2 regions of the Streptomyces azureus genome follow, and region 2 is predicted to be linked to the other one. Evidence: riboswitches for the same ligand, from Rfam matches in the RefSeq annotation. Region 2 holds a riboswitch; the other holds the start of a gene.

Region 1 (16,237 bases), on a different contig from region 2:
GCGAGTGATCGCGACGCAGACGCCTGGCCCTGGACCGCGCCCAGCCGCGACGCACGCCCCCTGCCCACGCCCCCGACCGGTGGCCACACCCATGCCCCGCGTCCCCTTACCGCCACCCACGTGACCGCCTCTAAGGAATACGGCCATGGCTGACGAACTCGAACTGGTGCGCGGCGCCAACCCGGTGCCGTCCGACGGCCCTCACTTCGGCGACGGCCCCCTGGACCACGGCGCCGAGCGCCGCCTGGAGCGGCTGCTGCGGGAGCGGCCCTCCGGCCGTCTGCGGGACCGGCTGCTGCCGGGCGCCGGCCGGCCCCGGCTGGCCTGGGGGCTCGTCGCGGCCGTCGTGGTCGCCGCCTTGGCACTGACCCTCGTGCTGAGCGGCCCGAACACCACACCGGCGGTCGCCGCGCCGCGTCCGCTGGTGGTGCAGACCGGCTCCACACCGCTGCCCCTGGACCGGCTGGCCGAGCGTGCCGAACAGGCCGCAGCCAACGGCTCGCCCCGCCTGCGCAAGGGCACGCACGTGCAGTCCTGGAGCATGGGCATGTCGGACGACAAGCCCCCGATCACGCTCCCCGAGGAGCGCATCGTGCGCTGGCGGGCCGACGGCAGCCACACGCAACTGGTCGTGGCGACCGACCCGAGGCATCCGGGCCGCCCGGTCCTCTCCACCGAGGGCGGCGAGCCGCACCTCGTCGACGACGGGCACGTCCTCAGCGACCAGACGTATCCGCCGAGCTGGAGCGACGCCCCGCCCCAGTCCCCGCCGCCGCACGACCCCGACCGCCTGCGCGCCTACCTGACGGAGGCTCAGCACTCCGCCACTCCGCTGAGCACGCCCCAACTGTTGGACGCCGTCGAGGTGCTGCTCGACCACTGGACCCTCGGCGCCCGGGAGACCGCGACGCTCGCCCGCCTCCTGGCCGGCACCGAGGGGCTGCGGCCCGTCGGCCAGGTGACCGACCGCCTCGGGCGACGCGGTCAGGCGTACGTGTACGACGGCCCCGGCGCCCGCCGCATGCTGATCATGGACCCGGTCACCGGAGCCGTCCTCGGTCTGGAGAGCACCTTCAGCACCGCCGAGCCCGAGTACGGCGTCAAGAAGGGCGACGTGATGTCGTACAGCGCGTGGATGCGCTGATCAGACCCCGGCCGCACCGAGCTGCCGGGCGGCGGCGTCCACGGTCTGCTCCAGCAGCGTGGCGATGGTCATCGGGCCGACGCCGCCCGGCACCGGCGTGATCAGCGAGGCCCGCTCCGCGGCGGAGTCGAAGTCGACGTCGCCGATGTTGCCGGGGTTGTACCCGGCGTCGATCACGACGGCGCCGGGCTTGACGTCCTGGCCGCGGATCAACCGGGGCCGTCCCACCGCGGCCACCACGATGTCCGCCTCCCGCACGGCCGCCGACAGGTCCCGGGTGCGCGAGTGGCAGTAGGTGACCGTCGCGTCCCGGGCGAGCAGCAGCATGCCGGCCGGCTTGCCGAGGATGGCGCTGCGTCCCACGACCACGGCCCGCTTGCCGGCCGGGTCGACGCCGTACTCGTCGAGCAGCCGCATGACCCCGCCGGGCGTGCAGGACACGAAGCCCGGCAGGCCGAAGCTCATCGTCGCGAAGGAGGCGAAGGTGACGCCGTCGACGTCCTTGCCGGGCGCGATCGCCTCGAACGCGGCCCGCTCGTCGATGTGCTCGCCCATCGGGTGCTGGAGGAGGATCCCGTGCACGCCGGGGTCGGCGGAGAGCGCCTCGAGCGTGCCGACGAGCTCCTCGGTGGTCGTGGCGGCGGGCAGCGCCACGTGCCGGGAAGTGATGCCGGCCTTGCGGCAGCGGTTCTGCTTCATCCGGACGTACGTGACGGACGCCGGGTCCTCGCCGACCAGAACCGTCGCGAGGCACGGTGCCGTGCCTGTCCTTTCGGTGAGGCCGGCCGCGCGCTTGCCGGTCTCCTCCAGTATCCGCCGGGCGAGCGAGGTTCCGTCCATGAGCCGTGCCTGCGACATGTTCCACTCCTGGGCTGGTGTGCTGCTTCGCCCAGGCGCACGGCATCGACTCCTGCGGAGCCGCTCCCCGGTGGTGCTCCACCTCAGCGCCAGTCACGGCCCGGTCCCACCCTAACCGAGCCCCCTGCGGGGCTCGTCGGCGTGGTCCCTACTCGTCCCAGGCCTGGACGAGGGTCTGCTCGGCGATCTTGCCGTCCTTCAGCGAGATCATGGACTCGGACAGGACGCGCACACCGTCCGCGTACTCGCAGCTCTCGCTGTACGCGGCTTCGTCGCCCTGGATGACGCACCGCTCCAGTTTGTGCGACATGTCGCGGCTGTAGACGTCCTCCAGCATCCGGCTGATCTCGTCCCGGCCGTGCAGGACCTTGGGGTGGCTGGGCTGGGTCGTGCGGTCGACGATGCGGAACTCCGCGTCGTCCGCGTAGAGCGAGAGCAGCAGGTCCGGGCTCTGTCCTTCCACGCCCTGGCGCAGTGTCTCTCTGTCGAAGGCGGGGTCTGCCGCGGTTCCCATGATGACCTCCTTCGAAGGGCCGCGACCCGGTCGGAAGCGGGCCGCGAGGAGCCTCTCCTCCTGTCGAGCCTCCTCCCGTCCGGCGAGCTCGGCAAACGCAGGCAACGCAGCCGGACCCGCTCGCGCTGCGATAGGCATGATCTCAACACGACGTTTCGTCGCCGCCGTTGGTCTCGCCGCGGGTGTCACCGGCCTCGCCGCGCCGATGACGAACGCGGCCGACGCGGAATCCCGGAACCCGCTCAGCCCGATCGCCACGCCGGACTCGCTGACCGTGAGCGACATCCCCGCCGAGCACAAGGACAAGATCCGGCGGCCCTCCTCCCGGCCGGCCGGGCTCAACCGCCTCAACGACCTCAACCAGCTGAACCAGGCCGTCGGCCTGGTCTCCCCGGTCTTCGGTTCCGTTCCGAACGTCCGGCCCTGACGGCAGCGCGTCGCGACGAGGGCCGCCCGGCTCGGGCGGCCCTCACGCATGCCCGGTGGTTCAGTCCGACGCGGCCAGGAACTGGGTCGCCGCCAGCTCCGCGTAGAGCGGGTCGGCGGTCACGAGCTCGCGGTGCGTGCCGACCGCCCGGACCCGCCCGGCATCCATCACCACGATCCGGTCGGCCATCGTCACCGTCGACAGCCGGTGCGCCACCACCAGGACCGTCGTCGTACGGGCCACGTCCGCGACGGTGTCGCGCAGCGCCGCCTCGTTCACCGCGTCCAGCTGCGAGGTCGCCTCGTCGAGCAGCAGCAGCCGGGGCCGGCGCAGCAGAGCCCGGGCGATGGCGACCCGCTGCCGCTCACCGCCCGACAGCTTGGTGCCACGATGCCCGACGAGCGTGTCGAGACCGGCGGGCAGCCGGGCGACCAGACCGTCGAGACGGGTCGTCTTCAGCACCCGCGCGAGGGCGTCGTCGTCCGCCTCCGGATTGCCCAGCAGCAGGTTGTCCCGCAGGGAGCCCGACAGGACCGGCGCGTCCTGCTCCACGTAGCCGATCGCGGCGCGCAGTTGCGTCAGGTCCCAGTCGGCGAGGTCGCGCCCGTCGAACGTGATCACCCCGGAGTCCGGCTCGTAGAACCGCTCGATCAGCGAGAAGACGGTGGTCTTGCCGGCGCCGGACGGGCCCACGAACGCCGTCATGCCCTGCGCGGGCACGGCGAACGTCACGCCGTGGTGGACGTACGGCAGATCGTCTGCGTAGCGGAAGCGGACGTCGTCGAAGGCGAGGGCGGCGGGCCGCGTGCCGGGGGAGGGGAGCGGGGCGGCCGCGGTGGCCGGCTCGGCGGGCAGCCGCAGCGCCTCCTGGATGCGGGTGAGGGCCGCGGCGCCCGTCTGGTACTGCGTGACGGCGCCGACGACCTGCTGTATCGGCGACATCAGGTAGAAGACGAACAGCAGGAACGCGACCAGCGTGCCCACGTCGATCGCGCCGGTCGCCACGCGCGCGCCGCCCACCGCGAGCACCGTGATGAAGGCGATCTGCATGGCGAGCCCCGCCGTGTTGCCCGCGGCCGCCGACCACTTGGCGGCCCGCACGCTCTGCCGCCACGACTCCTGCGCCGCCTCGTGCAGCGTGCGTTCCTCCCGGTGCTCGGCACCGGACGCCTTCACGGTGCGCAGGGCGCCGAGGATCCGCTCCAGCGAGGCACCCATGACACCCACCGCGTCCTGCGCCTGCCGGCTCGCCTTGTTGATACGCGGCACGATCACGCCGAGGATCACGCCCGCGCCCAGGATCACGGCCAGGGTGACTCCCAGCAGGACGGGCTCCACGAGGCCCATCATGACCACCGTCGCGACGAGCGTGAGACCGCCCGTGCCCAGCCCGACCAGCGAGTCCGTGGTGACCGCGCGGAGCAGGGTGGTGTCCGAGGTGATGCGCGCCATCAGGTCGCCGGGTTCGCTGCGGTCCACGGCCGTGATCCGCAGCCGCAGCAGATACGACGACAGGGCGCGCCGCGCGCCGAGCACCACCGACTCGGCGGTGCGCTGCAACACGTACGAACCCAGCGCTCCGACCGCCGCGTTGGTCACGACCAGGGCCGACATCGCCAGCAGCGCGCCGGTGATGGCCCGGTCGTGCGCCAGATCGTCGATCAGGCCCCGCGCCACCAGCGGCAGCATCAGCCCGGTCGCCCCGGTGACCAGCGAGAGCACGGCACCGGCGAACAGGGACCGGCGGTGCGGCCGTACGTATCCGAGGAGCAGCCGCCAGGCGGGTGTACCGGTCTCGGTCTCTGCGATGCTCACGTCGCTCCTTCGGCGTCGGGCGGAGCGTTCAGGTTACGGGGGCCGCCGGTGCGGTGCCCGGCGTTTTGGGACAGCGCGTGAGCTGGTGATACGGCGCCGCGGGTGGCCGATCCGCACCCCTTGCCGATCAGTCGCGCGTAGGGTCGGAAGGGAAGGCATCCCGGCCGACGAAGCCGACGAAGGAGTCAGCATGGCGCAGGAAGTACGCGGTGTGATCGCACCGGGCAAGGACGAGCCGGTACGGATCGAGACCATCGTCGTGCCCGATCCCGGCCCGGGGGAGGCGGTCGTGCGCGTCCAGGCCTGCGGGGTGTGCCACACCGATCTGCACTACAAGCAGGGCGGCATCAGCGACGACTTCCCCTTCCTGCTGGGCCACGAGGCCGCGGGCGTGGTCGAGGCGGTCGGCGACGGCGTCACCGACGTCGAGCCCGGTGACTTCGTGATCCTCAACTGGCGTGCGGTGTGCGGGAAATGCCGCGCCTGTCTGCGCGGGCGGCCCTGGTACTGCTTCGACACCCACAACGCCGGGCAGAAGATGACCCTCACCGACGGCACGGTGCTGTCCCCGGCCCTCGGCATCGGTGCCTTCGCCGAGAAGACGCTGGTCGCGGCCGGGCAGTGCACCAAGGTCAACCCGGCGGTCGCCCCGCAGGTGGCCGGGCTGCTCGGCTGCGGCGTCATGGCCGGCATCGGCGCCGCGATCAACACCGGAAACGTCGGCCGGGGTGACACGGTCGCCGTCATCGGCTGCGGCGGTGTCGGCGACGCCGCCATCGCCGGCTCGCACCTCGCCGGAGCGGCGAAGATCATCGCCGTCGACATCGACGACCGCAAGCTCGCCACCGCACGGACCATGGGCGCCACCCACACCGTCAACTCGCGCGAGTGCGACCCGGTCGAGGCGATCCGCGAACTCACCGGCGGCTTCGGCGCCGACGTCGTCATCGAAGCCGTCGGCCGCCCGGAGACGTACAAGCAGGCCTTCTACGCCCGCGACCTCGCCGGCACGGTCGTCCTGGTCGGCGTGCCCACCCGCGAGATGAAACTCGAACTGCCGCTGCTGGACGTGTTCGGGCGTGGCGGGGCGCTGAAGTCGTCGTGGTACGGCGACTGCCTGCCGTCCCGCGACTTCCCCATGCTGATCGACCTGCACCTGCAAGGGCGCCTGGACCTCGGGGCGTTCGTCACCGAGACCATCCAGCTCGACGAGGTGGAGAAGGCGTTCGAGCGGATGCACCACGGCGACGTGCTGCGCTCGGTGGTGGTGCTGTGATGGCCCCGCGCGTCGAACACCTCGTCACCTCCGGCCGGTTCAGCCTCGACGGCGGCACCTGGGACGTCGACAACAACGTCTGGATCGTCGGTGACGACCACGAGGCGATCGTCATCGACGCCGCCCACGACGCCGACGCCATCGCGGAGGCCGTCGGAGACCGCCGGCTCACGGCCATCGTGTGCACCCACGCCCACAACGACCACATCGACGCCGCTCCCGCCCTCGCCGAGCGCACCGGAGCCACCATCTGGCTGCACCGCGACGACCTGCCGCTGTGGAAGCAGACCCACCCGGACCGCGAGCCCGACGCCTGGCTGGTCGACGGCCAGGTGATCGAGGCCGGCGGCGCCGACCTGCGGGTCCTGCACACCCCGGGGCACGCGCCCGGCGCGGTGTGCCTGTACGACCCCGGGCTCGCCACCGTCTTCACCGGCGACACCCTCTTCCAGGGCGGCCCCGGCGCCACCGGCCGGTCCTTCTCGCACTTCCCGACGATCATCGACTCGATCCGCGACCGCCTCCTCACGCTGCCACCCGAGACGAAGGTCCTCACCGGCCACGGAGACGCCACGACCATCGGCGCGGAGGCCCCGCACCTTCAGGAGTGGATCGCCCGGGGACACTGATCACGTGTCTCCCGTAAAAGGCGACAGAAGATGTCCGGCTTACCCGTCACCCTGGAGGCGACAAGCAGCCACGGTCACGGGAGGTCGGACATGTCAGCTCCACTGAAAGGCAAGGTCGCACTGGTAGCCGGAGCCACCCGGGGCGCCGGACGCGGCATCGCGGTGGAGCTCGGCGCGGCCGGCGCCACCGTCTACGTCACCGGCCGCAGCACGCGCACCCGCCGCTCGGAGTACGACCGGCCCGAGACCATCGAGGACACCGCCGACCTGGTCACCGAGGCCGGCGGGCAGGGCATCGCCGTACCCGCCGACCACCTCGACCCGGCACAGGTCCGCGCTCTGGTGGACAGGATCGCCGACGAGCAGGGCCGCCTCGATGTTCTCGTCAACGACATCTGGGGCGGTGAGAACCTCTTCGAGTGGGAGAGCCCGCTCTGGGAGCACGATCTCGACAAGGGCCTGCACCTGCTCAGGCTCGCGGTCGAGACGCACGCGATCACCAGCCACCACGCCCTGCCGCTGCTGCTGCGCCACCCCGGCGGCCTCGTCGTCGAGGTCACCGACGGAACCGCCGACTACAACGCCGACAACTACCGCGTGAACTTCTTCTACGACCTCGCCAAGGCCTCCGTCCTGCGCATGGCCTTCGCCCTCGGCCACGAACTCGGCCCGCGCGGCGCCACCGCCGTCGCCCTCACCCCCGGCTGGCTGCGCTCGGAGATCATGCTCGACACCTTCGGGGTACGGGAGGACAACTGGCGCGACGCCCTGGAGCGCGAGCCCCACTTCGCCATCTCGGAGACCCCCCGCTACGTGGGCCGGGCCGTGGCCGCGCTCGCCGCCGACCCGGACGTGGCGCGCTGGAACGGCCGGTCCCTCTCCAGCGGCGGCCTCGCCCAGGAGTACGGCTTCACCGACCTCGACGGCAGCCGCCCGGATGCCTGGCGCTACCTCGTCGAGGTGCAGGACACGGGCAAGCCGGCCGACACGACCGGCTACCGCTGAGACGGACCGTGCTCCCTGACCCGCACCCCGGCCGGGGACGTCTCGCGGCCGTCGCTCTCCTCGTCTCGCCCGACGCCGCATGGATCACCGGCACCACGCTGGTCGTCCTCGGCCGGCTGCGTGGCGAGGTATGTCACCGTTTCGTCGCAGGCCGAAAGACCGCACAACCGAATCCCCCGTGCGCCCGTCTAGCTGGCAGGGATCGCAGACCATGTGACCACTTCCGCGAAAGGGCAGGACCAACCATGGGGGACGTACGCAGACGGGGTGCCGTCGTACTCGGGATCACCGGACTGGTGGCACCGCTCACACTCGCGCTCGGCGCCACGCCGGCCGCGGCCGCGAGCTGCACCACCAAGACCGGCCCGTACCAGAAGCAGGTGGAGAAGTTTCTCGGCCGCCCGGTCGACGGCAAGCAGTCCGCTGCCGACTGCAAGGCGATCAAGGCCTTCCAGACCAAGCACGGCATCTCCCCGAACGCCGGCTACGCCGGGCCCGTCACCTGGGGCGTGATGGACCTGATGCAGAAGCAGAAGGCGGTCGGGAAGAACCCCAACAAGGACGGCAAGTGCCCGGTGAACAAGGGCCGGATCGCCTGTGTGAACCTGAGCCTCCAGCTGAGCTGGATCCAGGACGGCAAGAAGCTCGTCTACGGCCCCGTCCCGGTCCGCACGGGCCGCGACGGCTACGAGACCCGCACCGGTCTGAAGAAGATCTACTGGCGCAACATCGACCACGTCTCGTCCATCTACGACGTGCCGATGCCCTACGCCCAGTTCTTCGACGGCGGCCAGGCCTTCCACTCGGTCGGCGTCAGCATGTGGAACCCGCCGGGCTCGCACGGTTGCGTCAACATGACGAAGACCGACGCGAAGAAGTACTGGTCGCTGCTGAAGAAGGGCGACGACGTCTTCGTGTACGGCCGCAAGCCGGGCACCTGATCCCAGGCACCCGGCCCGCACGGAGTCCCTACAGGGGCGCGTCCCCGAAGTCCGGGATCTCCAGCCGCACCCCGCCCTGCCGCGCGGACTCGTGCGCGATGATGCCCGGCAGGGTGTAGCGGGCGGCCACCCACGCGTTCACCGACGGCAGGGTGCGCGTGTTGACGGCGGTCACGAAGTCGTCCACCAGGAAGTGGTGGCTGCCCTCGTGGCCGTTGTGGAGGTTGTCGAACTCCCTCGGCAGCCGCGCACGGTCGTGCACGGGAGCCGACCCGGAGGTGAACGCGGCCCGCAGCTCGGGCGCGATGTGCTGGAGCGACGGGTCGTCGGGCGCCATGGTGGGCTTGGGCTCCAGCAGTTCGCTGATGTCCTTCACCCCCTGCTTGTCCTGCCACAGGGCGACCGTCGCGAGCTGTTCCATGCTCGCCTCGGTGCCGAAGAAGCGGAAACGCGACTCCCGTATGTGCGAGGGGTAGCCGACCCGCCGGAACTCGTTCGTACGGAACGAGCCGCCGCCCGCCACCTCGAACAGCGCGGTGGCGTTGGAGAAGTCGTTGCCGAACTGGCTGACCTCCTTGTCGAAGACGCCGTCACCCCGGTCGTCGACGACACCGACCGCCGACACGCTGACCGCGTGCGTCTTCCAGGCGCCCAGCACCCCGCCGACCGCATGCGTCGGGTACAGCAGCGGGGGATAGCTGGCGGTGGCCTTCCAGTTCTCGCCGCCGCTGTACTGGTAGGCCTCGTAGAACCCCAGGTCCATGTCGTGGACGTAGTCGCCCTCGGCGTAGAACAGCCGCCCGAAGGCGCCCTCGGCGATCTGGTTGCGGGCGTGGACCGTGGCCGGGTTGTACTCGCTGGTCTCGCCCATCATGTACGTCAGCCCGGTGGCCTTGACCGCGTCGATGATCGCGGCGATCTCCTCCGTGCTGATGGCCATGGGGACGGCGGAGTACACGTGCTTGCCCGCGTTGAGGCCCTGGAGCACCAGCGGCCCGTGCGTCCAGCGCTGCGTGAAGATCGCGACGGCGTCGACGTCCTCCGATTCCAGCATGGCCTGGTACGACGGGAAGGTGCCCGTCAGCCCCTGGGCGGAGGCGAGTTGCCCGGCCCTCTCGGGCAGCAGGTCGGTGACGTAGACGGCGCTGACGCCGGGGTGGGCCTGGAACAGCGTGGCGAACTGGCCCGAGAACTGTCCGGCGCCGACGATGCCGATGGAGAACGTCATGTGAGGCGTGCCCTTCACTGGTCGGGGGATCACTGCGAGAGGATCAGGTTGATCTGTTCGTTGGTCTCGTCGAGGCTGCTGACCGGCTTGCCGTTGCCGTAGATGTCCTCCATCGCCGGCGCCATGAGCGCCGTCATGTCCGCCGAGTAACTGGCGATCGGGTACGAGAAGGTCCGGAAGTTCTTCGTGTCGGCCACGGGTTCGGTGAAGGACGAGACGTCGATGCCCTTCTTCCGGTACGCGGCGACGGCGGCCTCGGTCCCGGCCTTCGTCGCGGGGAAGACGACGCCGTAACCGCCGACGACCTTCTGGCACTTGTCCGAGGCCAGATACGCCACCCACTTCTTGGCGCCCTCCTTGTTCTTGGAGGCCTTGGTGACGGAGTCGGCGAGGCCGTTCATCATGGTGGCGCGCTTGCCGGTCGGGCCGACCGGTGTCAGGGCCGTCTCGATGTCCCGGCCCTTGAAGCCCGCGTACGTGGAGATCATCCAGGCCCCGTCGAACGCGGTGGCGGCCTTGCCCGCCGCGACCTGGGTGTTCGCCTGGTTGGACTGGACGTTGTAGTCGGACAGCGGCGGCATGTAGCCCTTCTTGGCCAGACCGAAGTACCACTTGATGACCGACTGGAAGGTCTTGCTGTCGTACTGGTACTTCGTGCCCCAGCGGGGCTTGTCCAGGTAGCTCCACCCGGCGGAGGCGGCGAAGGTACTCCACTGGGTCTGGCCGTCGCCGAAGCCGCCGCCGTTCGAGGCCAGGCCGTACACCTTGACGTTGTTCTTGTCGAAGCCCGGCTCGTCGCCCCGCTTGCCGTTCCTGTCGATCGTGAGGTGGGCGATGGCCTTCTCGAAGGTGCCGCCGTCCTCCGGGTTCCAGGCGAGGTTGTTCAGTTGCCCGGCGGTGAGGCCGGCGTCCTTCGTCATCTTCGAGTTGTAGAACAGCGCGACGGTGTCCCAGTCCTTGGGAGCGCCGTACCGATGGCCGTCCTTCCCGATCCAGTTGGCGGCGAGGCCCGGCTGGTAGTCGGCGTTCTCGATGCCGAGGTCGTCGAGCGGTTCCAGGACCTTCAGGTCGGCGTACTGGCCGAAGTTCTGGATGTGGTCGGTGAACACGTCCGGCTGGGTGCCCGCGATGAACCCGGCGGTGAGCTTGGTCCAGTAGTCGCTCCAGCCCAACTGGGTGATCTTGACATTCAGTCCGGGGTTCTCCTTCTCGAACCCCTTGGCGCAGGCCTGGTAGGCGGGCAGCTGGTTGGCGTCCCACAGCCAGTACGTGACCGTGTTCGCGGAGGATCCGGCGGCGCCCTGCTGCGCGCATCCGCTGACCAGGGACAGCGCCAGCGCTCCGGTCGCCGCGACGAGCGTACGCAGACGAATTCGCATCACAGTCCCCTTACTTGATCCCGGTGAAGCCGATGGAGCTGACGATGCGGCGCGCGAAGCAGGCGAACAGCACCAGCATCGGCAGCGCGGCGATCAGCGTCGCCGCCATGAGCCCGGACCAGTCGACGCCGGTCGCCGGGGTCTGCGCCCGGAAGATCGCCAGCGCCACGGTCAGCACGCGCGAGCTGTCGCTGTAGGAGACCATCAGCGGCCAGAAGTAGTCGTTCCAGGAGGTGATGTACGTCAGCACGCCCAGCGTGAGGATCGGCGTGGACGCCATCGGCAGCACCACCCGGAAGAAGATCTTGATCTTCCCGGCGCCGTCCAGCAGAGCCGCTTCCTCCACCTCCTGGGGGATGTTCATGAAGAACTGGCGCAGGAAGAACACCGCGAACGGCGCCATGAACATGGTGGGCAGGGCGATGCCGAGGAGCGTGTCCACCAGGTGCAACTGCTTGATGAGCACGAAGTTCGGCAGCAGCGTGAAGATGGTCGGCACCATCATCCCGGCCAGGAACAGCCCGAACACCGCGTCCCGGCCGCGCCAGCGCAACCGTGAGAAGGCGTACGCGGCCATCGCGGAGAAGAAGAGCTGACAGCCGGTGATCAGAGTCGAGACCAGCACCGAGTTGAGCAGATAGCGCCAGAAGTCGAGCCCGCCGCCCGCACCGCCCTGCGCGACGGCCTCCTCGGCCGACTGCATCCCCAGGGCGCGTTCGAAGCCGCTGGTGGTGAGGTCCACGGGCAGGGGGTTGGTCGGATCCGCGTTGAGACCCGCGTTGGTGGAGAGCGCGGTGCGCAGGATCCAGTAGAACGGCAGCAGGATGATGAGGACGATCAGCCCCATCACGGTCCAGGCGGCGGCCCGCCCGAAGGGGAACCTGCGCCGGACCGGTCGCACAGTCGTCGACGTCGTTGTCGTCACGGCAGCCATGCCGGTGTCTCCCTTCCGTCAGCCGAGGTCGGTCCGGCCGGCCCGCGTGAGCCGGTACTGGAGGATGGTGATCGCGCTGAGCACGATGAGCAGGGCGACGGACATGGCCGAGGCGTAGCCGAACTGGAAGCGGCCGAAGGCGGAGCCGTAGATGTAGTACTGGAGCACGTTGGTCGCGTTCGCCGGACCGCCCGCGGTGGTCACGGCCACGGTGTCGAACACCTGGAACGACCCGATCACCGTCATGATGAGCACGACCGCGAGCACCGGCCGCAGCAGCGGCATGGTGATCCGCCAGAACATCCGCCACTCGCTCGCGCCGTCCACCCTGGCCGCCTCGTACATGTCGTTCGGGATCGCCTGGAGACCGGCGAACAGCAGCAGCGCGGTGTAGCCGACGTGCCGCCACACGTTGATGAGCGCGATCGTCGGGATCGCCCAGGTCTCGTCGGCGAGGAACGGGATGCGGTCGGCGCCGAGGGCGCTGATGATCTCGTTGCCGATGCCGAGCTGGGCGTCGAGGATCCAGAGCCAGACCAGACCCGCGACGACGTTCGACATCAGGTACGGCGTGAGCACGATGCCGCGCAGCATCGCCGACTGGGTCAGCCGCTGGAGCAGGACGGCGATGGCGAGCGCGGCGACCGTCTGGACGCCGATGTTGATGACCACGTACTCGACGGTGACCGTCAAGGAGTCCCAGAAAATGGGGTCGTTGACCATGCGGACGTAGTTGTCCAGGCCCACCCACTCCGCCGGAGTCAGCAGGTTGAAGCGGGTGAAGCTCAGGTAGATGCCCCGGAGCGTCGGCCAGAGCAGGAAGACGAGGAAGCCGAGCAGTGCCGGTGCGATGAAGGCCGCGGCCAGCCGTCCGTCACCCCTGTTCTCGCTCACGTCGTCGCGTCGTGTCCTGGGCTTGTTGTGGGCCTCCGTCGCGCCGCCCGCGGGCAGGCGCGACGGAGGGCTGCTGGAGGCGATGGTCATCGGGAGACTCCCTCGCTGCGGCGGCTCGTCCTCTGGCAGGACTTACTTTTGGCGCGAAACAATTACTGCGTCAAGAGGGGTGCGTACATCTTTTCGCAGTAGCCATCATCGCCTTAGAGTGGTCGTGTTGGTTTCAGTGCGAAAAAAAGGCGAGGGGAGTCGGGCCGACATGACCGCAGACATCGCCAGCTGGCCGCCGCTGAGCCCGGGGGAGCGCGCGGTGGCGATCGAGGTGCTCGTGCACGGCCCGCTGTCGCGCACCGAGCTCGCCCGCAGGCTGGGGCTGTCGGCCGGCAGCCTCACCCGGCTGACCAAGCCGCTGATCGAGTCGGGCCTGCTGGTCGAGGTGGCCGAGGCGGGAGTGCCGGCTGAGGCGCGCCAGGGCCGCCCCTCGACACCGCTGGACGTCGTCGCCGACTCCTGGTCCTTCCTCGGCTTCAAGATCACCGAGGACATGGTCTACGGCGTCGTCACCACACTCAGAAGCGACATCGTCGCCCGCCTCGACCGTCCGCTCACCACCCACGACCCCGCCGAAGTCGCCGATGTGCTCGGAGAGATGACCGCCGAGCTGACCCGCGACCATCCCCGGCTCGCCGGGATCGGCATCGGTGTCGGCGGTTTCGTCCAGGACCGTGCCGTCGTCGGCGAGTCCCCCTTCCTGCTGTGGCGGGACGTCCCCCTGGCCGAACTCGTCGAGGAGCGCACCGGGCTGCCGGTGGTCGTCGAGAACGACGTCGCCGCCCTGGTCGAGGCCGAGACCTGGTTCGGTGCCGGGCGCGGCCTGGACCGCTTCGTCGTCCTCACCATCGGCGCCGGCATCGGCTACGGACTCGTCCTGGGCGGCAAACGAGTGTCCTGCGCCGAGGAGGACCGCGGCTTCGGCCGTCACTGGATCGTCGACCCGGGCGGCCCGCTCACCCCGGACGGCCGGCGCGGCAGTGCCGTCTCGCTGCTGACCATCCCCAACATCCGCTACCAGGTCCAGGCCGCCACCGGCCGCGACCGGACGTACGAGGAGATCCTCGCGGCGGCCGCCGCCGGGGACCCGATGCCCGCCCGGGTGGTCCACGAGGCCGCACGCGCCCTGGGCACGCTCGTCGCGCAGATCTCCAACTTCGTGATGCCGCAGAAGATCCTGCTCGCGGGGGAGGGGGTCGGGCTGATGGACGTGGCCGGCAAGACGGTCGAGGAGACCGTCCGCGACAACCGGCATCCCCTGGCCGCCCCGGTCGAGCTGGAGACGAAGGTGTCCGACTTTCACGACTGGGCGCGCGGCGCGGCCGTGCTGGCCATCAAGGTGCTGGTGCTGGGGTCGGCCGAAGCGTGAACAGGCTCACGTTTACTGGGAGATGGACGTGATCAGCAACACTGTCCGGAATGACCGTTTAACTCACGATTACTCACATCGTCTTCACCTGCGGCGACGTATGCTTCACAGCATGTCCACCACTGTTGAATCCTCTTCCCAGCGAACGGCTGACGAGGTCAACGAGGAGATCCGGGCCCTGTGGCGCCGGTCGGGCGGGACACTGAGCGTCGAGCAGCGCGAGGAGTACCAGCGGCTCGTCCTGGAGTGGGCCGCCGCGGCCCCGCAGTCCGCGCCCGCGGCCTGAGCGTCAGCCAGGTCCGCTGACGCATCGGACCCTCGTCCCGGGGCACCCCTGATCCAATGGGTGCCCTTCTCGCACTTTCCTCGGCCGTCGTCTACGGCATCGTCGACTTCGCCGGCGGCCTGCTGTCACGGCACATCCACCACGCCGCCGTCACCTTCCTCGGCCAGCTCGGCGGGCTGCTGCTCGCCTGCGCAGCCGCGCTCCTCATGCCCGCCGACGCCGTCCACACCGCCGACCTGCTGTGGGGCGCGCTGTCCGGCGTCGGCAGCGGCATGGCCATGCGGTTCCTCAACCGCGGGCTGAGCCGGGGCGCGATGAGCGTCGTGGTGCCCGTGAGCGCCGTCACGGGCGTCGCGCTGTCGGTGCTGTGCGGGGTGCTCGTCCTCGGCGACCGCCCTGGGGCCCTGGCCTGGCTCGGCATCGCCGTGACCGTCCCCGCGCTGTGGTTCGTCTCCGGAGGCGGGGGCGGCGCGGGCAAGGGGACGGCGGACGGACTGCTCGCCAGCGCGGGCGTGGCCGTGCAGTACCTCGCCCTGGGCCAGGCCGGCGCGGGAAGCGGTCTGTGGCCCGTCGCCGCGGGCCGTGTCGCCGCGGTCCTCGTCCTCCTGCCGGACGCCGTCCGCCACGCCCGCCGACTGAAGCTGCCGCCGGGCCACTGCGTCCAGGCCCTTCTCATCGGGGCCGGTGCGGCCCTCGGCCTCGTGCTGTATCTGCTCGGCGCACAGCGCCAGTTGCTGGCCGTCGCCGTCGTCCTCGCCTCCCTCTACCCGGCCCTGCCCGTCATCCTCGGCCTCGCCCTCCTGCACGAGCGGATCAGCCAGCGCCAGGCGCTGGGGCTGCTGGGGGCGGGGGCGGCGACGGTACTGCTCACACTGGGGTGAGACAGGGCCCCTGGCGTATGGAAGGGGCGGTCGCGGCCGTGCTCATGTGCCGTCCCCGTCCTTCGGGCGCGAGTGGAACCGGAAGTCGACGCCGACCCCGTCCCGCAGCGCCGCCTGATAGGCGGCCCAGGAGAGTGCGAGATCCTGCCAGGGCAGACCGACCGGGGTGTAGACGGTCACCTGCTCGGCATCGGTCCGCGCCGGAGCGGTCCCGTCGATGATCCGGCCCAGCACGGCCGCGGCATGCTCCCGGCGCAGGCCCGCACTGCCCAGCGCGCCGGACGTCATCGCCAGGTCGACGTCGTCCACGATGACTCGCGCGTGCCGCAGCAACTCGGCATCCAGCTCCACCTTGCCCGGTTCGTCCGCTCCCAGCGAGGTGATGTGCGAGCCCGGCCGGACGTCCGGGAGGTGCAGCAGCGGGCGGCGGGACCAGGTGGCGGTGACGACGCTGTCACAGGTGCGGGCGACCTCTCGCGCACTGCCGACGACCTGGCATGCGAGTCCGGCCCGCTGCCAGACCTCGGCCATCCGGTGAGCCCGTCCGTCGTCGGCATCGTGGATGGCGACTCGTTCGACCGTGCGCAACCGGGTCAGCCCACGCAG
Region 2 (12,600 bases):
TCCGGCGAGCCCCGCCGCCAGCCACAGCGCCGCGTGTTCCCCCGCCCAGGACAGGGCACGCGCGGCGCCGGCCACGCGCGGGTCGGTGCCGCACGCTCTGAGCGCCGAAACGATCCGGTGATCCATGTCGTGCAGGTCGTCGAGGTCGTCCATGTGGACTCACTGTTCACGCCCACCTGGCCTGAACTCCGGCAATATTGAGCGACATCCCATTAATCACCCGTTTCGGGGAGGAGCGCCATGTTCTCGAACTAAAAGCTCACATTGGGGCGATACGGTCACGGACATGTCTGCCGACACCGATTCCGTCCCGGACGTCATGGGCCTGGACCACACCACCGTCACCGGCTGGGGCCGCACCGCGCCCACTGCCGCCCGGCTCATCCGCCCGCAGACCTACGAGGAGGCCGCGGCGGCCGTCCGCGACTGCGGGGCCCGCGGCGGGATCCCCCGGGGCCTGGGACGGGCGTACGGGGACGCGGCGCAGAACGCGGGCGGGTCCGTGCTCGACATGACGGGCCTGGACCGCGTGCACGCGATCGACGCCGACGGCGGCACCGTGCTGTGCGACGCGGGCGTCTCCCTGCACCGGCTGATGGAGGTGCTGCTGCCGCTCGGCTGGTTCGTGCCGGTCACCCCCGGCACCCGCTACGTCACCGTCGGCGGGGCGATCGGCGCCGACATCCACGGCAAGAACCACCATGTCTCGGGCTCCTTCTCGCGGCACGTGCTGGCCTTCGAACTGCTCACCGCAGACGGCGAGATCCGCACGGTGATCCCCGGAACGCCCCTGTTCGACGCCACCGCGGGCGGCATGGGACTGACCGGGGTGATCCTCACCGCGACGATCCGGCTCCAGCCGGTCGAGACCTCACTGATGTCGGTCGACACCGAACGGGCGGCGGACCTCGACGACCTGATGGCCCGGCTGGCGGCGACCGACCACCGCTACCGCTACTCGGTCGCCTGGATCGACCTGCTGGCCCGGGGCGCCGCCACCGGCCGCGCGGTCCTCACCCGCGGCGACCACGCGCCCTTGGACACCCTCCCCGCCCGCCTGCGCCGGAACCCGCTGTCCTTCCGCACCTCCCGCTTCCCGTCCGCCCCCGCGGGCCTGCCCGAGGGCCTGCTCACCCGTACGACCGTGGGCCTCTTCAACGAGCTCTGGTACCGCAAGGCCCCCCGTGCGCGGTCCTGCCAACTCCAGCGCATCTCCGCCTTCTTCCACCCCCTGGACGGCGTGCCCCACTGGAACCGCGTCTACGGCCGGGGCGGCTTCGTGCAATACCAGTTCGTCGTCGGCTACGGCCAGGAGGACGCCCTGCGCCGCATCGTGCGCCGCATCTCCGAACGCCGCTGCCCGTCGTTCCTGGCCGTCCTCAAGCGTTTCGGGGAGTCCGACCCGGGCTGGCTGTCCTTCCCGGTGCCCGGCTGGACGCTGGCGCTGGACATCCCGGCGGGCCTGCCCGGCCTCGGCGCGTTCCTCGACGAACTCGACGAGGAGGTCGCCACCGCCGGCGGACGCGTCTACCTCGCCAAGGACGCCCGGCTGCGCCCGGAGCTGCTCGCGGCCATGTACCCGCGGCTGGACGAGTTCCGGACCCTGCGCGCGGAACTGGATCCGCACGGGGTCTTCACGTCCGATCTGTCCCGCCGCCTCGGCCTCTAGGCACAGGCACACCAGGCAACCTCTAGGAGCTGTCATGAAGGACGCCTTCGGTCTCCCTCAGTCCCTGCTCGTCCTCGGCGGGACGTCGGAGATCGCGCTGGCCACCGCCCGCCGGCTGATCGCCCGCCGCACCCGCACGGTCTGGCTGGCCGGCCGCCCGTCGCCCGCCCTGGAGGAAGCCGCCGGGCAGTTGCGCGGGCTCGGGGCCGATGTGCACACCGTCGCCTTCGACGCGCTCGACCCCACCTCCCACGAGGCCGTGCTCGGCAAGGTCTTCGCCGAGGGAGACATCGACATGGTGCTGCTCGCCTTCGGCCTCCTCGGCGACCAGGCCCGCGACGAGCGGGAGCCGCAGGCGGCGGTGCGGGTCGCGCAGACCAACTACACCGGCGCGGTCTCGGCGGGCCTGGTGTGCGCCCGCGCGCTCCAGTCCCAGGGGCACGGCTCGCTGGTCGTCATGTCCTCCGTCGCGGGCGAGCGGGCCCGCCGCGCGAACTTCATCTACGGCTCCAGCAAGGCGGGCCTCGACGCCTTCGCGCAGGGCCTGGGCGACGCGCTGCACGGCACGGGCGTGCACGTCATGATCGTACGCCCCGGCTTCGTCCGGACGCGGATGACCGCCGGCCTGCCCGAGGCGCCCCTCGCGACCACGCCCGAGGCGGTGGCGACGGCCGTCGAGCTGGGGCTGCGGCGCCGCTCGGAGACGGTGTGGGTGCCGGGCGCGCTGCGCGTGGTGATGTCGGCGCTGCGGCACATGCCGCGCGGGATGTTCCGGCGACTGCCGATCTGACCTACGAGCGGATCACCAGGTGGGGACGGAGCCGCGCTCCACATGTCCGGCCTGGGGCGGGACCACCGAGCCGCCGAAGGGGAACTCGCGGAGCTTGCGCCAGACACCGTCGGCGCCCTGCTCGTAGAGGGCGAAGCCGGTGCACGGCCACTCGGCCTCGTAGTCGGCGAGTTCCTCGAAGGCGCGGTCCATCGCCGCCTCGTCGATGCCGTGCGCCACCGTGACGTGCGGGTGGTACGGGAACTGCAGTTCGCGTACCACCGGCCCGGCGGGGTCGCGGACCTGCTCCTGGAGCCGGGTGCAGTCCTCCGCACCCGCGACGATCCGCACGAACACCACCGGCGACAGGGGCCGGAACGTGCCGGTGCCGGACAGCCGCATCGGGAACGGTCGGCCGGTCGCGGCGACCTCGGCGAGATGCGCCTCGACGGCCGGCAGGGCTGACTCGTCGATCTCCGTCGGCGGCAGCAGGGTGACGTGCGTGGGAATGCCGTGAGCCGCGGCGTCGCCGAAGCCCGCGCGCAGCTGCTGAAGCCGGCTGCCGTGAGGCTCCGGGACCGCGATCGAGACACCGATCGTTACGGTCCCCACGTCGTCTCCTGTCGTTTCAGTTGGTGAGACCCGTCCTGCCGGAGCGAGTCCCGCCGGATCGAGCGGAGTGGCCGCTGATACGACCACCCGGTTATCGACTGTACGGCCACGACCCGGTTACAGGCAGGCGCAACCGAAGTGATGTACAGCGCTGTTCGGTGGTACGGCTGTGCGCGGGAGCGGGTTCAGTGCTTGGCGGGCAGGAAGCCGACCTTGTCGTACGCCTGCGCGAGGGTCTCCGCGGCGACGGCGCGTGCCTTCTCAGCGCCCTTGGCCAGGACCGAGTCGAGCGTCTCCGGGTCGTCCAGGTACTGCTGCGTGCGCTCCCGGAACGGCGTCACGAACTCGACCATGACCTCGGCGAGGTCCGTCTTGAGCGCGCCGTAGCCCTTGCCGGCGTACTTCTCCTCCAGCTCCGCGATGCCCGCCCCGGTGAGGGTCGAGTAGATCGTGAGGAGGTTGCTGATGCCCGGCTTGTTCTCGACGTCGTAGCGGATCACCGTCTCGGTGTCGGTGACCGCGCTCTTGACCTTCTTCGCGGTGGCCTTCGGCTCGTCGAGGAGGTTGATGAGGCCCTTCGGCGTGGACGCCGACTTGCTCATCTTGATCGACGGGTCCTGAAGGTCGTAGATCTTCGCCGTCTCCCTGAGGATGTACGGCTTCGGGACGGTGAAGGTCTGGCCGAAGCGGCCGTTGAAGCGCTCGGCGAGGTCGCGGGTGAGCTCGACGTGCTGGCGCTGGTCCTCGCCGACCGGGACCTCGTGCGCCTGGTAGAGCAGGATGTCCGCGACCTGGAGGATCGGGTACGTGAACAGGCCGACGGAGGCGCGCTCGGCGCCCTGCTTGGCGGCCTTGTCCTTGAACTGGGTCATCCGGCTCGCCTCGCCGAAGCCGGTGAGGCAGTTCATGATCCAGGCGAGCTGCGCGTGCTCGGGGACGTGGCTCTGGACGAAGAGCGTGCAGCGGTCCGGGTCCAGACCCGCGGCCAGCAGCTGGGCGGCGGCCAGGCGGGTGTTGGCGCGCAGGTCCTTCGGGTCCTGCGGGATGGTGATCGCGTGCAGGTCGACGACCATGTAGAACGCGTCGTGGGTCTCCTGGAGGGCCACCCACTGGCGCACGGCGCCGAGGTAGTTGCCGAGGTGGAACGAGCCGGCGGTGGGCTGGATTCCGGACAGCACGCGAGGTCGGTCAGAGGCCATGTTCACCATTCTCTCAGGTCCCGTGGGGCGATCCGGAACTGGTCCGAAACAGGTGGGAACCGATCCCTGTCCGGCGGTGTAACAAGAGTGTGAGAACGCGGGAGGGGGGCCGCATCGCCGATGAGGCCGCGGTGATCGCACGCGTACGCGCCGGAGAGCCGGAGGCGTACGCGGTGCTGGTGCGGACGCATACGGCAATCGCGCTCAGGGCGGCCACCGCGCTCGGGGCGGGAGCGGACGCTGAGGACGTGGTGCAGCAGGCCTTCGTCAAGGCGTACTGCGCCCTGGGCAGGTTCCGGGACGGCATGGCGTTCAAGCCGTGGCTGCTGGCGATCGTCGCCAATGAGACGAGGAACACAGTGCGCAGGGCCGCGCGCCAGCGCACGCTCGCCGACCGGGAGGCGGCGCTGGTGAAGGCCGAGCCGCTCATACCGGAGTCGGCGGACCCCGCGGTCGCGACACTGGAGGCGGAGCGCCGCGCGGCGTTACTGGCCGCCCTGGAGAAACTGAGCGAGGAGCACCGACTGGTCGTCACCTACCGGTACCTGCTGGAGATGGACGAGCCGGAGACGGCCCAGGCCCTTGGCTGGCCGCGCGGGACGGTGAAGTCGCGCCTGAACCGTGCCCTGCGCAAGCTGGCCAGGTTGCTGCCGGACTTCCAGCCTCGGGAGGGGGGTGAGGAGCATGAGTGACGGACGGGGTGTGCCCGACGGCGACGCCGGGCGCTACGACGCTGACAGGGCGCCGCGCCGACGCGCGGAAGCCGCCCGGCTGCGGGAGGAGCTGCGGGCGCTGGGGAGGTCGCTCGACGCGCCGGGCGGCGCCGGTCCGGAGTCGATGGCGGAGCGGGTGCTGGCGCAGATACTGGCCGAGCAGACGCCGGTGCCGGTGGCCGAACCGCCCGGGGTCCGGGAGCGGCTGCGGTCGGTCCGGCGCTGGGCGCACGCGCGGTGGCGGTCGCTGACCGCGGCGCTGTGCGGGCTGCTGACGGTGCTCGTGCTCACGCCCCCCGTGCGGGCCGCGGTGGCCGACTGGTTCGACTTCGGCGGGGTCGAGGTGAGGTACGACCCGTCGGCGGTGCCCACTCACAGCGCCGAGGTGCCCGGCTGCGGACAGCCGGTCTCCCTCGCGCAGGCCGAGCAGCGGGCAGGGTTCGCGCCAGTGGTGCCAAAGGGTCTCGGGACGCCGGACGCGGTGACTGTGAGCAGCCAGCCGCATGGGCGGGTCCTGATGAGCCTGTGCTGGAGTGAGCAGGGGCGCACCATACGGCTGGACGAGTACCGGGCGCGTCTGGACACCAGCTTCGTCAAGCGCGTGCGCGAGCAGCCGGGGTGGGTGGCGCTGCGGGGCGAGCCCGGGAACGGCGATGTGACGGACTGGGCCCTGTGGTTCCCGCGGCCGCATCTGCTGAACTTCTGGCTGGTCGAGGCGGACGGTGACCGCTACACGCGTGAGGAGCGGACGGCCGGGCCGACCCTGCTGTGGACCTCCCCGGGCGTTGACGGCGTCGTCACGCTGCGACTGGAGGGCGTCGCGTCGAAGGCGCGGGCGGTGGAGATCGCGAGGTCGGCCACGGCTCCGCGCGGCGAGTCCCCGAGATAGCCCGCGGGGTGGGAACCCCGACGGGCCGGGCGGTGTACCAGAAGTGACGGGCGGCTCTCGGGGCCGCGCAGATCGGCTGGCTGGGGGCTCGGATGCGTCAATGGTGGTGCAGGGTTCGTGGACTGATCGCAGGCGCGGGAGCGCTGACGGCGGCGATGGCCCTGCAGAGCGGGGCTGCTCGGTGAGCCGGTGAAACGGGTCGCCGACGTCCTCCCCCTGCCCGACGGGACTACCGGTGACCGGTCCGCCGCGGTGGGTCCGGCCCGGTGGAGGGCGGTGTCTGGTGGGCTGCCGGGGGCCTGCTTCTGGGGCTCGGCGGCAGTCATGTGATACGCCGCGCGGCGGCCCGGCGCGAAGCCGGACCGCCGCCACGTGAGGAGCCACTGCATGAGCTGATCGACCTGGGAGCCCTGACGCCGGTGAGCGCGCCGAGGTCTCGCTCGCGGTGAGCCCTGCGGATCTCAGCCGAGGTCGATCTCGGGGTAGAGCGGGAAGCCCGCCACCAGGTCCGTTGCGCGGTGGCTGATCTCGTCGGCGACCTTCGCGTCGAGGACGTGGGCCGCCTTGGAGGGGGCGCCCGACTTGGTGGTGCCCGGCTCCGTCGTGGTGAGGACGCGGTCGATCAGGGCCGCGACCTCGTCCATCTCCGCCGTGCCCAGGCCGCGGGTGGTCAGGGCCGGGGTGCCGATGCGGATGCCGGAGGTGTACCAGGCGCCGTTCGGGTCGGCGGGGATCGCGTTGCGGTTGGTGACGATGCCCGACTCGAGCAGCGCGGCCTCGGCCTGACGGCCGGTGAGGCCGTAGGAGGAGGCGACGTCGATCAGGTTCAGGTGGTTGTCCGTGCCGCCGGTCACGAGGGTCGCGCCGCGGCGCATCAGGCCCTCGGCGAGGGCGCGGGAGTTGTCGACGATGCGCTGGGCGTAGTCGCGGAAGGACTCCTGGCGGGCCTCCGCGAGGGCGACGGCCTTGGCGGCCATGACGTGCGGAAGCGGGCCGCCGAGGACCATCGGGCAGCCGCGGTCGACCTGGTCCTTGAGCGAGTCGTCGCACAGGACCATGCCGCCGCGGGGGCCGCGCAGCGACTTGTGGGTGGTCGTCGTCACGATCTGGGCGTGCGGGACCGGGTCGAAGTCGCCGGTCAGGACCTTGCCCGCGACCAGGCCGGCGAAGTGCGCCATGTCCACCATGAGCGTGGCGCCGACCTCGTCGGCGATCTCGCGCATGATCCGGAAGTTCACCAGGCGGGGGTAGGCCGAGTAGCCCGCGACGATGATCAGCGGCTTGAACTCGCGGGCGGAGGTGCGCAGGGCCTCGTAGTCGATGAGGCCGGTGGCCGGGTCCGTGCCGTAGGAGCGCTGGTCGAACATCTTGCCGGAGATGTTCGGGCGGAAGCCGTGGGTGAGGTGGCCGCCGGCGTCGAGGGACATGCCGAGCATGCGCTGGTTGCCGAAGGCGCGGCGCAGCTCCGCCCAGTCGGCCTCGGAGAGGTCGTTGACCTGGCGGGCGCCGGCCTTCTCCAGGGCCGGGACCTCGACGCGCTGGGCGAGGACCGACCAGAAGGCGACCAGGTTGGCGTCGATGCCGGAGTGCGGCTGGACGTAGGCGTGGCGGGCGCCGAAGAGTTCCTTGGCGTGCTCGGCGGCGAGGGACTCGACGGTGTCCACGTTGCGGCAGCCCGCGTAGAAGCGGCGGCCGATGGTGCCCTCGGCGTACTTGTCGCTGAACCAGTTGCCCATCGCCAGCAACGTGGCCGGGGAGGCGTAGTTCTCGGAGGCGATCAGCTTGAGCATCTCGCGCTGGTCGGCGACCTCCTGGCCGATGGCGTCGGCTACGCGCGGCTCTACGGCGCGGATGACGTCGAGGGCGGCGCGGTAGGCGGTGGAAGCGGTGGAGAGGGGCTCGGCTGGCATGAATGGACCTCCGGACGTTGCGTTCAGCGTTCACGGTACGGCCCAGGCGCACGGCACGGTTCCGGTCCCCGGGGTTCAACCAGGTCCGGGGGCCGCTTCCCGATGGTCGGTCCCATCCCAGCACGCCAGTCACGGCCCGGTGATCAGCCTACCGGGTGAGGGGGCGGGGGAGCATCTGCCGGGTTGGGCATCGCTGCCGGGTGCGGGTTGCCTGTGGCTGGTCGCGCAGTTCTCCGCGCCCCTCGGAGGGGCGTCCCTCCCCCGGCCCCTTTCAGAGAATCACGTGCGGTAGGAAGCGGGCGTACTCGTCCGTGATCAGGCCCGAGGATTCTCGGATGCCCAGGCCCGCCGAATCGTCCTCCACCACCCATGCGCCCAGGACCACGTGGTTGCCGTCGAAGTCGGGCAGGGGGGCCAGTTCCTGGTAGCAGCAGGGTTCGTCCCGGCGGGCCCGGGGGGATCCGGGTTCCTGGATCGTGACGCCCGCGCCCTCTCGGCCGAGGAGGGGCTTGGCGACCCAGCCCGGCAGGTCCCGGGGGCCGTCCAGGTAGGCCGGGAGGAGGTTGGGGTGGTCGGGGTACAGCTCCCAGAGGATGGCCAGGAGCGCCTTGTTGCTGAGGAGCATTTTCCAGGCCGGCTCGATCCAGAGGGTGGAGCCGGTGCCGCCGCCGTTGTCCAGCGTCTCCAGGACGTGGTCGGCGAAGCGGTCGGTGGTGAGCCACTCCCAGGGGTAGAGCTTGAAGATGCTGCGGATGAAGCGGAGGCGGTTGTCGACGAAGCGGCCGGAGAGGCGGTCCCAGCCGATCTCCTCCATGGAGATCCAGTCGGTTTCCATCCCCGCCTGCTCGGCTGTCTCCTTCAGGTAGGCGACCGTCATGAGGTCCTCGCCGAGTTCGTCGGCGGAGGAGTACGCGAAGTACAGCGGGCTGCCCGGCAGGAGGAGGGCGGCCTGTTTCCGCCAGGCGTCGATCAGGCGCTCGTGGAGGGAGTTCCACTGGTCGGCGCCGGGGAAGCGGTCCTCCATCCAGAACCACTGGGGGGACGCGGCCTCCACCAGTGAGGTGGGGGTGTCGGCGTTGTACTCCAGGAGTTTGGCCGGGCCGGTGCCGTCGTAGCGGAGGTCGAAACGGCCGTAGAGGGAGGGGAGTTCGGCGCGGCGGTGCCAGGACTCGGCGACCGCCTGGGCCACGCGGGGGTCGGTGATGCCCAGGTCCGCGAAACGGTCCTCGGTGACGATGTGGCCGGCCGCCGTGAGGCACATGCGGTGGAGTTCCTCGACGACCTCTTCCAGGGCCTCGATCTCCGCAAGGGTGAAGACGTAGTAGGCGCTTTCGTCCCAGTAGGGGCGCAGGGAGCCGTCGGGGTAGCGGGTCAGGGGGTAGATCAGGCCCTGTTCCTCGACGGTCTGCTGCCAGCCGGGGCGGGGGGTGAGGGTGCGGCGTTCCATGTGCGTACGGTCCGTCAGCCGCCGCTGCTGCCGGAGCCCGAGCAGCCGAAGCCGCCCCGGTCGACGGCCTCGCTGCGGCTGAAGGTGCCGTTGTCGGCGTAGCCGCCGCTGACGTCGGCGTCGTAGTACCAGTCGGCGTTCGTGCTCTTGGTCTTGCCGGTCGTCTTGCGGCCCTTGCCGTAGGAGGACGAGGAGCCGGACTTGCAGTTCTTGTCGGCGACGATCTTGTAGCCGTTGATGTAGTCGTGGCTGTCCCGGTCCACGCAGCGGCGGTCCGGGTCGGAGCCGCACGCGGACAGGGCCGCCGCGAGGACACCCATGCCGCCCAACACCACCGTGCTCGAGCGCAGTCGCCGCCGTGTTTCAGCCATGTCCGTGTCTCCCCGTGTCCCCGTCGTGCACTGCGTGTCCCTGATAGGTACTGCCGAGCGGTCAGCCTAGAGACCGGTGTGAGCGAGCGCGCATGACCCCCCGGCTCACACCCCCTCCTCTACTGTCATTTTGTGATTTTTGGAATGGTGTGCGCCCTTGGTGCGGCGGTCTGCTTCGGTACGGCGACGGTGTTGCAGGCGATGGCCGCGCGGGCGGTGGCGACCGGCCCGGGCGGGGACGTGGCGCTGTTGTGGCGGGCGCTGCGGCAGTGGCGGTATCTGGTCGGGCTCGGGATGGACGGGTTCGGCTTCCTGCTCCAGATCGCCGCGCTGCGGTCGGTGCCGATCTACACCGTGGGGGCGGCGCTGGCCGCGAGCCTCGCGGTGACGGCCGTGGTCGCGGCGCGGCTGCTCAGGGTGCGGCTGAGCCGCATGGAGTGGGCGGCGGTGGGGGTGGTGTGCGCCGGGCTCGCGCTGCTGGGGCTGGCGTCCGGGGCGGAGGGTGAGGAGGTCGGGCCGGTCTGGCTGAGGTGGGCGATGCTCGCCGCGGCGGTCGGGGTGCTGCTGCTCGGCGGGGTGGGAGGGCGACTGCCGGAGCGGGGGCGGGCGCTCGCGCTCGGGCTGGGTGCCGGGCTCGGGTTCGGGGTGGTGGAGGTGGCGGTGCGGCTCATCGACGGTCTGACGCCCGCCGTGCTCTTCACGAACCCGGCGGCGTACGCGCTGCTGCTCGGCGGCGGGGCCGCGTTCCTGTTGCTGACCTCCGCCCTCCAGCGCGGGTCGGTGACCACGGCGACCGCGGGACTGGTGCTCGGTGAGACCGTCGCGCCCGCGCTGATCGGCGTGGTGTGGCTCGGGGACCGTACGCGGCCGGGGCTGGAGTGGCCGGCGCTGCTCGGGTTCGCGGTGGCGGTGGCCGGGGCGCTGGCGCTGTCGCGGTTCGGGGAGGCGCCGGTGGAGCGGGCGGAGAGCGCGCTTACGCCCAGGTGATCGCGGGGATTGCGCCCGGCTGGTCGGAGGGGTCACGCCAGCTCGCCGGAGGGGGCACGCCAGGTGATAGGGGGCGATTCCCATCTGCTCAAAAGCTTCACGTTCCGGATGCGGAAAATTATTTGTTGAATCCTGAACGCGCGTGAACCGCTTTCCGTATGGGACGGCGTGCCCAGTAATCCCGTCACGGTCACCGTGGCCTATCGCGTGATGCCGGGCCGGACGGCCGACTTCCACTCCTGGGGGTGGGCCATGCTGGGCGCGACCGCGCGGCAACCGGGGTTTCTGGAGGGGTGGGGTACTTGTCGACGGAGGGGCGGAGTGGCATGTCGTCTATCGCTTCGCCAGCGAGGGTGCGGCCCTGGCCTGGGAGAAATCACCCTCCCGGGCACAGTGGGACGCCCGGCTGGAGGGGCTCGCCCAAGAGGTGGTGCGCAGGCGGGTGCGGGGTGTCCGCGCCTGGTTCGAGGTGCAGACGCTGACACCCGCGCCACCGGCTCCGCCGTCGAAATGGAAACTGTGGTTCGTGAATATGAGCGCGGTTTTTCCGCCGGTGCTCCTGTTCAATCTGACGGTGCTTCCCGATCTCGGTGACCTCAATGCACTGATCCGCACGCTGTTGTTGTGTCTGTGCGTGACGGCCCTTGTCACCTGGATTCTCATGCCGCGGCTCCAGCGCTTCTTCAGGAAATGGCTGTACCCGTCGCTCCAGGCGCTCCGCGGACGGCACATACGCCGGGCCACGTAGGCCCGCGAACGAACAGAGGGAGGTGGGCGGTGAAGACCCTGCTCATCGACAATTACGACTCGTACACGTACAACCTGTTCCAGCTGATCGCCGAGGTCAACGGCGAGGAGCCGGTGGTCGTCCGCAACGACGCCGCCGTCGACGGGGTTCCGGATCTCCGGGAGTTCGACAACCTGGTGGTGTCCCCGGGTCCCGGGCACCCGGCGGACGCGCGTGACTTCGGCATCGCGGCCAGGCTGGTCGCGACCTCCCCGGTTCCCGTGCTAGGCGTGTGTCTCGGCCATCAGGGCATCGCGCTCGGGGAGCGCGGAGTGGTGGGGCCCGCTCCGCAGCCGCGGCACGGGCACCTGTCCACGATCCGGCATGACGAACGCGACCTGTTCCAGGGCCTGCCGCAGAACTTCTCCGCCGTCCGCTACCACTCGCTGTCCGTCCGCGAGCCGCTGCCGGAGATGCTGGAGGCCACGGCCTGGGCGGAGGACGGCGTCCTCATGGGTCTGCGGCACCGCACCCGGCCGCTGTGGGGCGTGCAGTTCCATCCGGAGTCCGTTCTCACGGAGTTCGGCCATCGCATGCTCGTGAACTTCCGCAACCTGACCGCGGAGCGGGCCGGCAAGCTGCGCACGAAGAACACGGCAGTGCCGTCGCACGAGTCATCGGCCCGGCGCCGCGTGGTGGTACCGGAGTGCGAGGCGGGGGTCTCTCGGTCGTCGGCGGCGGGCCGTCGGCCTGCGGCCACGCTCTGGGGAGCGGTGATCCCGTCGGGCGGGGCGGCCTGGTCCGGCGGGGCCGGTACACCTACCGGGGCTGGTACACGTACCGGGGCTGGTACACGTACCGGGGCTGGTACACGTACCGGGGCTGGTCCGTCCGGGGCGGCCGGTCCGTCCGCTGACGCCGGTCCATCCGCCGGGGCCGGTCCGTCCGCCAGGCCGGGTTGGTCCGGCCCAGCCGATCCATCCGGCGACACCGGGACGCCCACCCGGCCCGTGCCATCCAGCGGAACCGTGCCCTCCTCCGGTGCAGGTCCATCCGGTGCGTCGGATCCGCCCGCCGACACCGGGACGCCCGCCGCGGCCGTCCCGACGGCAAGGGGCAAGGCGCGCGCCGAGGCCGGTCCGGCCGTCACCCGCACTCCGTCCGACGCGGGCGGCCCGCCCACCGCCGCCATCCCCCGCCCCCGTCGCCCCCAGCGCGTCGGGTACCGGCTGCACAGTCGGCGGATCGGTGGTGCGGTGGATGCCGAGGCGGCGTTCGCGCGGATGTACGCCGGGTCTTCGCGGGCG

Evidence for each region. A riboswitch is a leader RNA that binds a small molecule or an ion and turns the genes downstream of it on or off. The one in region 2 is predicted to bind ZMP and ZTP.
Region 1: another riboswitch for ZMP and ZTP. It lies ahead of AOQ53_RS35650 (bifunctional 5,10-methylenetetrahydrofolate dehydrogenase/5,10-methenyltetrahydrofolate cyclohydrolase); the one in region 2 lies ahead of AOQ53_RS04225 (glycine hydroxymethyltransferase).

The regions. Positions count from the first base shown of each region.
Region 1 is NZ_DF968453.1:2,702-18,938, reverse strand. Features, by position in the region: gene AOQ53_RS35655 (CU044_5270 family protein) at 146-1,144, shown strand; gene AOQ53_RS35650 (bifunctional 5,10-methylenetetrahydrofolate dehydrogenase/5,10-methenyltetrahydrofolate cyclohydrolase) at 1,145-2,002, opposite strand; ZMP/ZTP riboswitch at 2,025-2,109, opposite strand; gene AOQ53_RS35645 (nuclear transport factor 2 family protein) at 2,151-2,516, opposite strand; gene AOQ53_RS35640 (hypothetical protein) at 2,653-2,943, shown strand; gene AOQ53_RS35635 (ABC transporter ATP-binding protein) at 3,004-4,758, opposite strand; gene AOQ53_RS35630 (S-(hydroxymethyl)mycothiol dehydrogenase) at 4,949-6,034, shown strand; gene AOQ53_RS35625 (MBL fold metallo-hydrolase) at 6,034-6,663, shown strand; gene AOQ53_RS35620 (SDR family oxidoreductase) at 6,754-7,668, shown strand; gene AOQ53_RS35615 (L,D-transpeptidase family protein) at 7,914-8,609, shown strand; gene AOQ53_RS35610 (Gfo/Idh/MocA family protein) at 8,638-9,837, opposite strand; gene AOQ53_RS35605 (ABC transporter substrate-binding protein) at 9,867-11,216, opposite strand; gene AOQ53_RS35600 (carbohydrate ABC transporter permease) at 11,227-12,150, opposite strand; gene AOQ53_RS35595 (carbohydrate ABC transporter permease) at 12,169-13,134, opposite strand; gene AOQ53_RS35590 (ROK family transcriptional regulator) at 13,304-14,464, shown strand; gene AOQ53_RS35585 (hypothetical protein) at 14,565-14,750, shown strand; gene AOQ53_RS35580 (EamA family transporter) at 14,807-15,631, shown strand; gene AOQ53_RS35575 (ornithine cyclodeaminase family protein) at 15,674-16,237, opposite strand, start outside.
Region 2 is NZ_DF968204.1:182-12,781, reverse strand. Features, by position in the region: gene AOQ53_RS04260 (phosphatase PAP2 family protein) at 1-153, opposite strand, end outside; gene AOQ53_RS04255 (FAD-binding oxidoreductase) at 287-1,669, shown strand; gene AOQ53_RS04250 (decaprenylphospho-beta-D-erythro-pentofuranosid-2-ulose 2-reductase) at 1,704-2,459, shown strand; gene AOQ53_RS04245 (2'-5' RNA ligase family protein) at 2,472-3,050, opposite strand; gene trpS (tryptophan--tRNA ligase) at 3,236-4,249, opposite strand; gene AOQ53_RS04235 (RNA polymerase sigma factor) at 4,339-4,941, shown strand; gene AOQ53_RS04230 (hypothetical protein) at 4,934-5,851, shown strand; gene AOQ53_RS04225 (glycine hydroxymethyltransferase) at 6,313-7,761, opposite strand; ZMP/ZTP riboswitch at 7,795-7,904, opposite strand; gene AOQ53_RS04220 (glutathionylspermidine synthase family protein) at 8,033-9,208, opposite strand; gene AOQ53_RS04215 (hypothetical protein) at 9,223-9,579, opposite strand; gene AOQ53_RS04210 (DMT family transporter) at 9,724-10,566, shown strand; partial or broken gene AOQ53_RS04205 (antibiotic biosynthesis monooxygenase) at 10,735-11,314, shown strand; partial or broken gene AOQ53_RS45765 (glutamine amidotransferase-related protein) at 11,344-12,600, shown strand, end outside.